One region of the Marinobacter sp. genome, then DNA from elsewhere that is predicted to be linked to it. Evidence: predicted binding sites of a transcription regulator. Region 1 holds the regulator's gene; each other region holds the start of a gene.
The links. The regulator sigma-54, encoded in region 1, starts transcription at its own class of promoters, with help from an activator protein. The targets are predictions, from matches to a motif close to ANTGGCATNNANNTTGCTNT.

Region 1 (2,203 bases):
TTTCCGTTAAAAAAAAGGCTGCGACATGTTGCTCATGTCGCAGCTCGATTAGATGAATTGCATGAAAACAGCCAGTTAGCGAGAGCCGTTTCCGTGCATCCGGTCTACATTCTTTTCCTTGTGCTTGAGAATCTGGCGGTCCAGCTTGTCGATGAGGGCATCGATGGCTGCGTACATATCCTCGTTTTCTGCCTTTGCGTGAATCTCACCACCAACCACATGCAACGTGGCTTCCGCAATCTGACGCACCTTTTCCACTTCCAGGGTCACCTGGCAGTTACTGATGTGGTCAAAGTGACGCTCGAGCTTTTCGAACTTCTCGGAAACATAATCCTTCAGTGCGGGAGTCAGTTCTACGTGATGGCCTGAAATATTGAGTTGCATAGGCGTCTCCTGTTGTCATCATGCCGGCTCCCGGGAGCCGGTCTGGGTGCTGGCGCATTGTGCGCCGGCGAATACGGTGTTGCGTCCCGCCCCGGGGTATTCAAACCAGCCGCTTGCGCTCGTTGGACGGCGGAATGTGCATGGCCTCCCGGTACTTGGCAACGGTGCGTCGCGCAACCTTGATTCCCTGTTCCCCTAGCATGGCTGCAATTTTACTGTCGCTCAACGGCTTTTTGGGCGTTTCCGCCGCAATCAGTTTCTTGATCATCGCGCGTATGGCCGTGGAGGAGCATTCTCCACCCTCGTCAGTGCTGACATGGCTGGAGAAGAAATACTTCAGCTCGAAAATGCCCCGGGGCGTATGCATGTATTTCTGGGTGGTTACCCGTGAAATCGTCGATTCATGCATTTCTACCGCCTGGGCGATGTCCGAGAGGATCAACGGCTTCATGGCTTCCTCGCCGTGATCCAGGAATCCCTGCTGGTGCTCGACAATACGGGTCGCCACTTTCAGCAGGGTCTCATTGCGGCTCTGCAGGCTCTTGATAAACCATTTGGCCTCCTGCAACTGATCACGCAGGTAGGTGTTGTCTGCACTGCTGTCCGCACGCCTTATAAGTGAAGCATAGCTGGCATTGACCCGGATGCGTGGTGCAATTTCCGGATTCAGTTCAACGCGCCAGCGGCCATTGTGCTTGCGAACGATGACATCCGGAATGACGTAGTCGGGTTCGGCGCGGTCAATGACGTCACCCGGCCGCGGGTTCAGACCGGTGATCAATGCCAGGACTTCCCTGAGCTGATCCTCTTTCAGGCGGCTGCGGCGCAGCAACTGTGCGTAGTCCCGGTTGCCCAGCAGGTTAATGTAATGGGTGATCACCAGTCGCGCCTGGGCCAGCCAGGGCGTGTCTGGCGGCAGCTGGTTGAGCTGGATCAGCAGGCATTCCTGAAGGTCCCGGGCAAACACACCGGGCGGATCAAAGTGCTGCAGGCGGTGCAGGACGGCCTCCACTTCATCCAGTTCAAGAGGGTCTTCCTCGTTCTCATCCAGCAGTCCGGCGTGGATTTCCTCCAGCGGGCTGGTGAGATAGCCCCGCTCATCCACCGCGTCCATCAGGGCATGGGCAATGGCCTGGTCCCGTTCACTCAGCGGGGTCAGATTGAGCTGCCATTCCAGGTGATCCTGAAGTGTTTCGGTGGGCGAGTTTCGGGTTTCGAAATCGTGATCGTTTTCGTCGTCATTGCGGGCGGCCGGGGCGGGTGCAGACTGGTATATGTCGTCCCAGGCAGTGTCTACCGGCAGGTCGTCCGGAATGTTGTCCGGGATGTCGTTTTCAGAAGACCAGTCCGGGCCGTTTTCCGATTCGTCCCAGTCGCTGGACGGTTCCGGCGCGGTTTCAGCAGCTGATTCGGTGGCGTTGGCTTCGCGCTCATCGTTCTCTGTAGCTGCATCGTTCTGATCGTCGTCCTCGGAAGTCTCCAGCATTGGGTTTGATTCCAGTGCCTGCTGGATTTCCTGCTGGAGGTCGAGGGTGGAGAGCTGGAGAAGCCGGATAGCCTGTTGCAGCTGGGGCGTCATGGTCAGGCTCTGACCCAGCTTTAACTGTAAGGAGGCTTTCATAACCATGGTTCAGGATCCGTCACTCATCAGCGCTTTGTGTCATAAGTCGTGAAAAAATCTATATATGCCGGTTACTTGCCGTAGTTTTATTTTACCCTAGCAAGTTCTTTGCCGAGTTTACTTGCTACAGATCATCAAAACAATGAGCCATTCGGTGTCACAGCCTGAATTCGTCGCCCAGGTAGACTTCCTTGACTT
Region 2 (2,203 bases), 140 kb from region 1:
GGAATCTGCTGACAGTGCCGGCAAGGTCTTCGGCGAGGAGGGAGTCACTGGAACGCTTGATCGGCTGGAGGCAGGTGACCACCCATTCGACGCCATGATGTCCGCGGTTCACCGGTTTACCGGTACCTTTGAAGATGGCGACGATCTGACCCTATGCTGTCTGGAAATGATGGATGAGGCCGGTTTCGCTGGCCTGCCGGACCGCGCGGTGCCCTCTGCCCTGGCCGGGCCTGCGGAGTGGCGCTGCACCTATGAAGTCCGGGAGCGGACTCTCGGCGAGTTCAGTCCCTTGCCCCTCTTGCTTCACATCTGCATGGAAGTGCCAGGTCTTCGGCGTAAAAGCGGAGAAATTTACACCTTGCTGGCGGAACTCTACAACAACGCTCTGGAACATGGTGTTCTTGAACTACCGTCTGAATGGAAACACTCACCGGAGGGCTTCGGCCGCTATTATGCCGAGCGCAATCGGCGGCTGGCCAACGTTGAGGGACACTACATCCGGTTTACACTTCATCATTCCCTGAAACCGGATGGCGGCCGGCTTCGTGTTGTCTGCGAGGACAGTGGCCATGGGTTTGATTTCCGGAATCATCCCAGTGTGGCCTCTGGTATCTCCCCGACGATGAGCGGGCGTTATGCAGGGCGGGGCCTGCTGCTGTTGAAACGTCTCGCTGAGACCATCAGGTTTCATGAACAGGGCAATCATGTTGAAATTGTTTATGATTGGCAGTTCGCCCGAACAGCGGAGAATCGAGATGACTGATAAACCACATCTGGACGAGGAGGCACTGGCTGAGCTTCGGGACGTCATGGAAGATGAGTTCGAAGTGCTGATACAGACCTATCTGGCAGATTCCCGGGACAGAATCCAGGCGCTGCGGGAAGCCCTGAAGGCTGAGGATAGTGATGCCTTTGCGAAGACGGCCCACAGTTTCAAGGGCAGTTGCATCAATATCGGTGCTCCCAGGCTTGGCGCAATCTGTCTCAAGGCCGAGATGGCCGGAAAAGAGTCCCGGCTGGAAGACGCGCCGGGTCTGCTGGATGAGATTGACCGGGAATTCGAGCAGGTGATTGGGCGCCTGGATGGAATGCTGGTTCGATAGCTTTCGCCAACTCAGGCCTTTGGCCAGGCAGGGCCGGTGTGCTCTGGCATCACAATTGCTTTGTCTTTCGCAGTGAGTGGATTAACCGCCCAAACACCGGCCAGGTCCGGCAAGGTGAGGGCGACAATGCGATAAAAGCGGCAAGAGGTTGCCATGGCCCAGATGGTTCTTCCCCAAACCCCCGCGCCCGGGACACAAAATGATCCCGGCCCGTCCAAATCCGGAAACAGCCGGGATCCGGCTGACAGAAAAAACGATTTTGAATCTGTCTCCCAGGCGGAGCAGAAGCGGCTGGACCGCCAGAAAGCGGATCGCAACGCCGATGCAAAGGCTGCTGATGAATCCCGGTCCGCCCAGGATAATGCGTCGGATGCCAAAGCCGATTCGAACGCCAGGGCAGAGTCTGGCGAGAAGCCCGACGCGGCCGCGGGGACCGAGCCTCGGGAATCCGGTGAGCAGGGCGTTGCCAGTGATGAAGCCGGTTCAGAGCCTACTGCACTGCCTCTGACTTTTGCCGAGCTGCAGTCGTGGTTGAGCCCGCAAGCCGGTCGTTCCGGTGAGGCGACCTTGTCGGCAACCGGCCCTGGAGCCGGCGCCAGTGCTTCGGCGGGTGGGCCTGCAGCCGTGGGCGGTATGTTCAATGGCATTCTCTCGTCCACACCCGGGCAGAGCGGCCAGGCCTCTGCCGGCGTCGTCACCGGCGATGCCACATTAACGGACGCCATGAAGGCTTCGGTACTCACCGATACCGGTCGAAACCCGGATTCCGGTTCGCTGCTCGGCTCTGGCCGCTTCCAGTCTGCCATGGATCTCGTCTCCCAGCAGGTGGCCAGTGGCGCTAATGGCGCGGCCAAACTGGCAGCCGAGAACGCTGCGCCTCTGCGAGGTTATGCCACGTCCATCGACGTGCCGGTTGGTCATGCTGAATGGGGTGACAAGCTGGTTGGCAAGCTCAGCTGGCTGACCGCCCGTAACATGTCGGTTGCGGAAATCCACCTGACCCCGCCGGATATGGGGCCCATGGAGGTGAAGGTGCGGGTGCAGAACGAGCAAGCGAACATTACTGTCCATTCCGCGAACCCGGTGGTCCGGGATCAGCT
Region 3 (2,203 bases), 990 kb from region 1:
TGAATCTTTGAGCGGCTCCATCAACCCTGGTCGATGATTTCCATCACCCGCTCTGCCAGCTCGTCCGGACTGAACTTTGCCATAAAGTCGTCGGCCCCCACCTTCTTCACCATGGCCTGGTTGAACACACCACTGAGTGAGGTGTGGAGCATAACAAACATTTCTGCCAGGGCCGGGTCACCTTTCACCTTGGTTACCAGGGTATAACCATCCATTTCCGGCATCTCGACATCGGAGATGATCAATGAGAAGTGGTCCCGTGCCTTCGACCCGTCAGAAGTCACCTCCTTCAGGTATTCGAATGCCTGCTTTCCGTCGTTCTTTGTTACGACCTCCATCCCTATGGCGGTCAGACAACGTTCAATCTGACGACGGGCAACCGAGGAATCATCCACCACCAGCACCGGAAGATGGCCCGGTACCCGCTCTGCGCTCTTGCTCAGAACGGCCTCGGTGACATCCTCCCCGAGCGGAGAAACTTCTGCAAGAATCTTCTCTACATCTATGATTTCGACCAGCTTATCATCAATTTTGGTGACGGCGGTAAGGTACACATCCCGGCCTGCACCCTTCGGGGGAGGCAGGATGTCCTCCCAGTTCATGTTCATGATCCGGTCGACGCCGGTTACCAGGAAACCCTGTGTTTTCCGGTTGTACTCGGTAATGATGACAAAGCTGGTAGCCAGTTCCTCCTGGGGAATACCGGGCAAACCAATGGCCATACTCAGATCAATAATGGGGATGGTCTCGCCGCGACTGTGGGCGACGCCACGGACAACCGGTCGACTGTTTGGCAGTGATGAAAGTTTTGGACACTGCAGGACCTCTTTAACCTTGAAGACGTTGATCCCATAGATCTGTCGCCCCCTGAGACGGAAAAGAAGGAGCTCAAGGCGATTCTGCCCCACCAACTGGGTTCGCTGGTTAACACTGTCCAATACTCCTGCCATTTTGATTCTCCTGGCCTGCCGGAATTACAACGGCATATATCTTGCTGGTCACTGAATAATAGCGTGATCGACGGAAACCCGTCATATCAGCGGCGGATTAGCCAATGTAACGGCCACTTTCTCCGAATCCTTAGCCTGATTCGGGCTTTTCTGCCCTGTTGTTGACAGCATAGGACAAACTGATACGTATGCGCATCACCAATTTCGCCCTACTACTGCTAATGTCTGGCTTGAGCGGCCCGCTCCTGGCTGCGACCACCGCTGAGCAGATTCGCAATGCGACCCTGGAATTTCTCGACAATTTTGCCTCTGAACAGGCCGAAGAAGGCTACACCGTTTCCTTCGAGCCTGGCTCGATCGACAACCGGCTTGCCCTCGCCGAATGCGAGCAGCCTCTGAGTGTCGAATTCAGCGGAGATCCCTGGAAAAGCACCAGTCCTTCGATGCTGGTGGCCTGCGAAGGAACACGCCCCTGGCGGATGTTTGTGACTGCGTCCGTTTCTATTCACGGGCCGGCCCTGGTGGCGGCTCGACCGCTCACGCGGGGAGAACGAATTACCGGTGACCTGCTGAGCCGCCAGTCCGTTGAAGTCAACGCGTCCAGACGCGGCGTTATTACCGCCGCCGACCAGGCCATAGGCATGGAAGTGCGGCGGGGGATCAATGCGGGCTCGCTGATCACCCCGGACATGCTCTCTGCTCCGAATGCGGTAGAACGGGGTGACCATGTTATCATCACCGCCAAAACAGGCGGATTTTCAGTACGTTCCCGGGGCAAGGCGCTGGCTAGCGCAAGCGTTGGCGAGCAGGTTCTGGTAGAGAATCTGCGTTCGTCCCGCACAATAAGGGCCAACGTTGTTGCGCCAGGCCACGTCGAAATTCCGATGTAGGACAGGGTCGGCAGAAGCTTGCCGGAGCGGCAAACCTCTGCCACAAACCCGGTAGTAAAAACAGACGAAAAAACTACTGAAAAGTACTAAAGGTTTTCGCGGCGCCGCCGTTAAGAAGACATAAACTCGAGTAAGCGCCGCACTTCGTGGCGCGACAGGCAAGCAGGTACAGATATGTCAGTTGACTTAAATGGAATTGGCCCCGGCCAGGTCAACACCCAGAGAACCACGGCCGACAAGAGCTCCGGCACCCAGAATACACAGCCGGCGACCAACGAACAGGCGAAAACCCAGGCCCAGGGCGCCCGGGGTGAGAACGTCAGCCTGAGCAATCAGGCCAAGAATCTCAAACAGCTTGAACAG
Region 4 (2,203 bases), 1.9 Mb from region 1:
AGATCGACGCCCAGAAGTTCAAGCAGATCGCCGGTGAACTCTCCAAGGCCTTCGGCGTTCAGCGGGACGTGCCCGCCCTGGAAATCCCCAAGGGCACCAGCCCCATCTTCGACAAGTTTTCGCCCGCACCGCCAGAGCCTACCGTGGTCAACGAGGTCAAACAGACCACCACCGAGGACGACCCGGAACTTCAGACCCTGAAAAGCCCCACCGACATGGCCGTTGAAGCCGCCATGGAGGAACAGCTGCAGGAAACCATGGACGAGATCCTGAAAGTCCTGGAGCCGGCAATCGCCGATGGGCGCATCAATGTGAGCGAGGATCAGCGGCGAATCGTGATTCGGGTTGAGGAAAAAGGTTCTTTCCCTTCGGGCTCGGCTCAGCTGACCTGGGAATTCGAGGGCCTGCTGCTGGATATGGCGGAGGTAATCGAAGGCATTCCCGGTGACCTGACGATCGAGGGACACACCGACAACGTGCCTATCCGGACCGACCGTTTTTACAGTAACTGGGACCTCTCCGCCGCCCGTTCAGCCGCCGTTGCCAACGTTCTGGTCGCCCGGGACCAGGTGGAACCCACCCGTCTGTCCGTCACCGGTCTGGCGGATACCGAGCCGCGGGTACCCAACACCTCTGCGGAGAACCGCGCCAAGAACCGGCGCGTGGAAATCATCATTGATCTCTCCGGCCCGATGCAGGAACAGGAAGTGCGCCTCCGGGAACTGATCCAGTCCGAATCGGATGATGCCGAATCCAGCCTAGGGATCGAATCCGACAGCTCGACACCAAACGAAATCAGCTGGTAAGCGCACTCTATTTTGGTGCGCTACAGGCCAAAACGCACAGCATTAGTGCATTATTAGACTAAAAATAGTACCTCACATTTCTGAAAGCCCCCTCAACTGCCCTTCAGCTCTTGATATGCCTTGTTTTGGAACAGCTCTTGCTTCAGCTGCACCTCAACAATGCACAAGCCAACGTAAACGGCCCGATAGAGGCCGGACACACAACATCAGGAGCGAAAACCCGTGGACATCACGAGTGCAGTACATACCCTGACCGAAAGCGCCAACACGCTGTTCATCCTTATCGGCGCCATTATGGTGCTGGCCATGCATGCCGGCTTTGCCTTCCTGGAAGTGGGCACCGTTCGCCACAAGAACCAGGTCAATGCCCTGGTCAAGATCATGACCGACTTCGGCATCTCCGCCGTGGCCTACTTCTTTATCGGCTATTACATTGCCTACGGCAGTCATTTCATGAACGGCGCCGCCGAACTCACCGCTGCCAACGGCTATGATCTGGTGAAGTTTTTCTTCCTGATGACGTTCGCCGCGGCCATTCCAGCCATCGTGTCCGGCGGTATTGCCGAACGCGCCAAGTTCTACCCGATGCTGATTGCCTCAGGCCTGATTGTCGCCTTTATCTATCCCTTCTTTGAGGGGCTGATCTGGAACGGCAACTATGGTTTCCAGGGCTGGCTGGAGAACCAGTTTGGTGCATCCTTCCACGATTTTGCCGGCTCCGTTGTAGTGCACGCGGTGGGCGGCTGGATCGCCCTGGCGGCCGTGCTGGTTCTGGGCGCACGAAATGGGCGCTACCGCAACGGCAAGGTGGTGGCCTTTGCCCCCTCCAACATCCCCTTCCTGGCTTTGGGCGCCTGGATCCTGACCGTTGGCTGGTTTGGCTTCAACGTGATGTCGGCGCAGACCCTGGACGGCATCAGCGGCCTGGTTGCCGTCAACAGCCTGATGGCCATGGTCGGGGGTATCCTGGTCTCCATGCTGCTGGGCCGAAAAGACCCGGGCTTTATCCATAACGGTCCGCTGGCTGGACTGGTAGCGGTTTGTGCCGGCTCTGACCTGATGCATCCGGTGGGAGCACTGGTGACTGGTGGCGTAGCAGGCGCCATCTTCGTTTACCTGTTTGAATGGGCGCAGGCCAAGATCGAACGGCTGGACGATGTTCTGGGTGTCTGGCCCCTGCACGGTGTTTGTGGTGTCTGGGGCGCGATTGCCTGCGGCATTTTTGGTCAGGAAGCGCTCGGTGGCCTGGGCGGTGTCAGCCTGATGTCACAGATCATTGGCTCAGTGGCCGGCGTTGTGGTGGCCTTTGTTGGCGGCCTGATAGTTTATGGAGCAATCAACGCCATCTCCGGCTTGCGCCTCACCGAGGAGGAAGAGTTCAACGGGGCGGATCTGAG

Region 2: ACO06L_RS06250 (flagellar hook-length control protein FliK) is a predicted target of sigma-54. The motif match lies at 1,146-1,165, and genes of this name have one in related genera.
Region 3: flgA (flagellar basal body P-ring formation chaperone FlgA) is a predicted target of sigma-54. The motif match lies at 979-998, and genes of this name have one in related genera.
Region 4: ACO06L_RS15575 (ammonium transporter) is a predicted target of sigma-54. The motif match lies at 931-950, and genes of this name have one in related genera.

The regions. Positions count from the first base shown of each region.
Region 1 is NZ_OZ245935.1:1,520,749-1,522,951, reverse strand. It holds gene hpf (ribosome hibernation promoting factor) at 76-384, opposite strand; gene ACO06L_RS06920 (RNA polymerase factor sigma-54) at 485-2,005, opposite strand; gene lptB (LPS export ABC transporter ATP-binding protein) at 2,163-2,203, opposite strand, start outside.
Region 2 is NZ_OZ245935.1:1,376,990-1,379,192, reverse strand. It holds gene ACO06L_RS06260 (PP2C family protein-serine/threonine phosphatase) at 1-763, shown strand, start outside; gene ACO06L_RS06255 (Hpt domain-containing protein) at 756-1,103, shown strand; gene ACO06L_RS06250 (flagellar hook-length control protein FliK) at 1,257-2,203, shown strand, end outside.
Region 3 is NZ_OZ245935.1:529,736-531,938, reverse strand. It holds gene ACO06L_RS02450 (chemotaxis protein CheV) at 21-950, opposite strand; gene flgA (flagellar basal body P-ring formation chaperone FlgA) at 1,139-1,840, shown strand; gene flgM (flagellar biosynthesis anti-sigma factor FlgM) at 2,015-2,203, shown strand, end outside.
Region 4 is NZ_OZ245935.1:3,430,726-3,432,928, reverse strand. It holds gene ACO06L_RS15580 (flagellar motor protein MotB) at 1-806, shown strand, start outside; gene ACO06L_RS15575 (ammonium transporter) at 1,029-2,203, shown strand, end outside.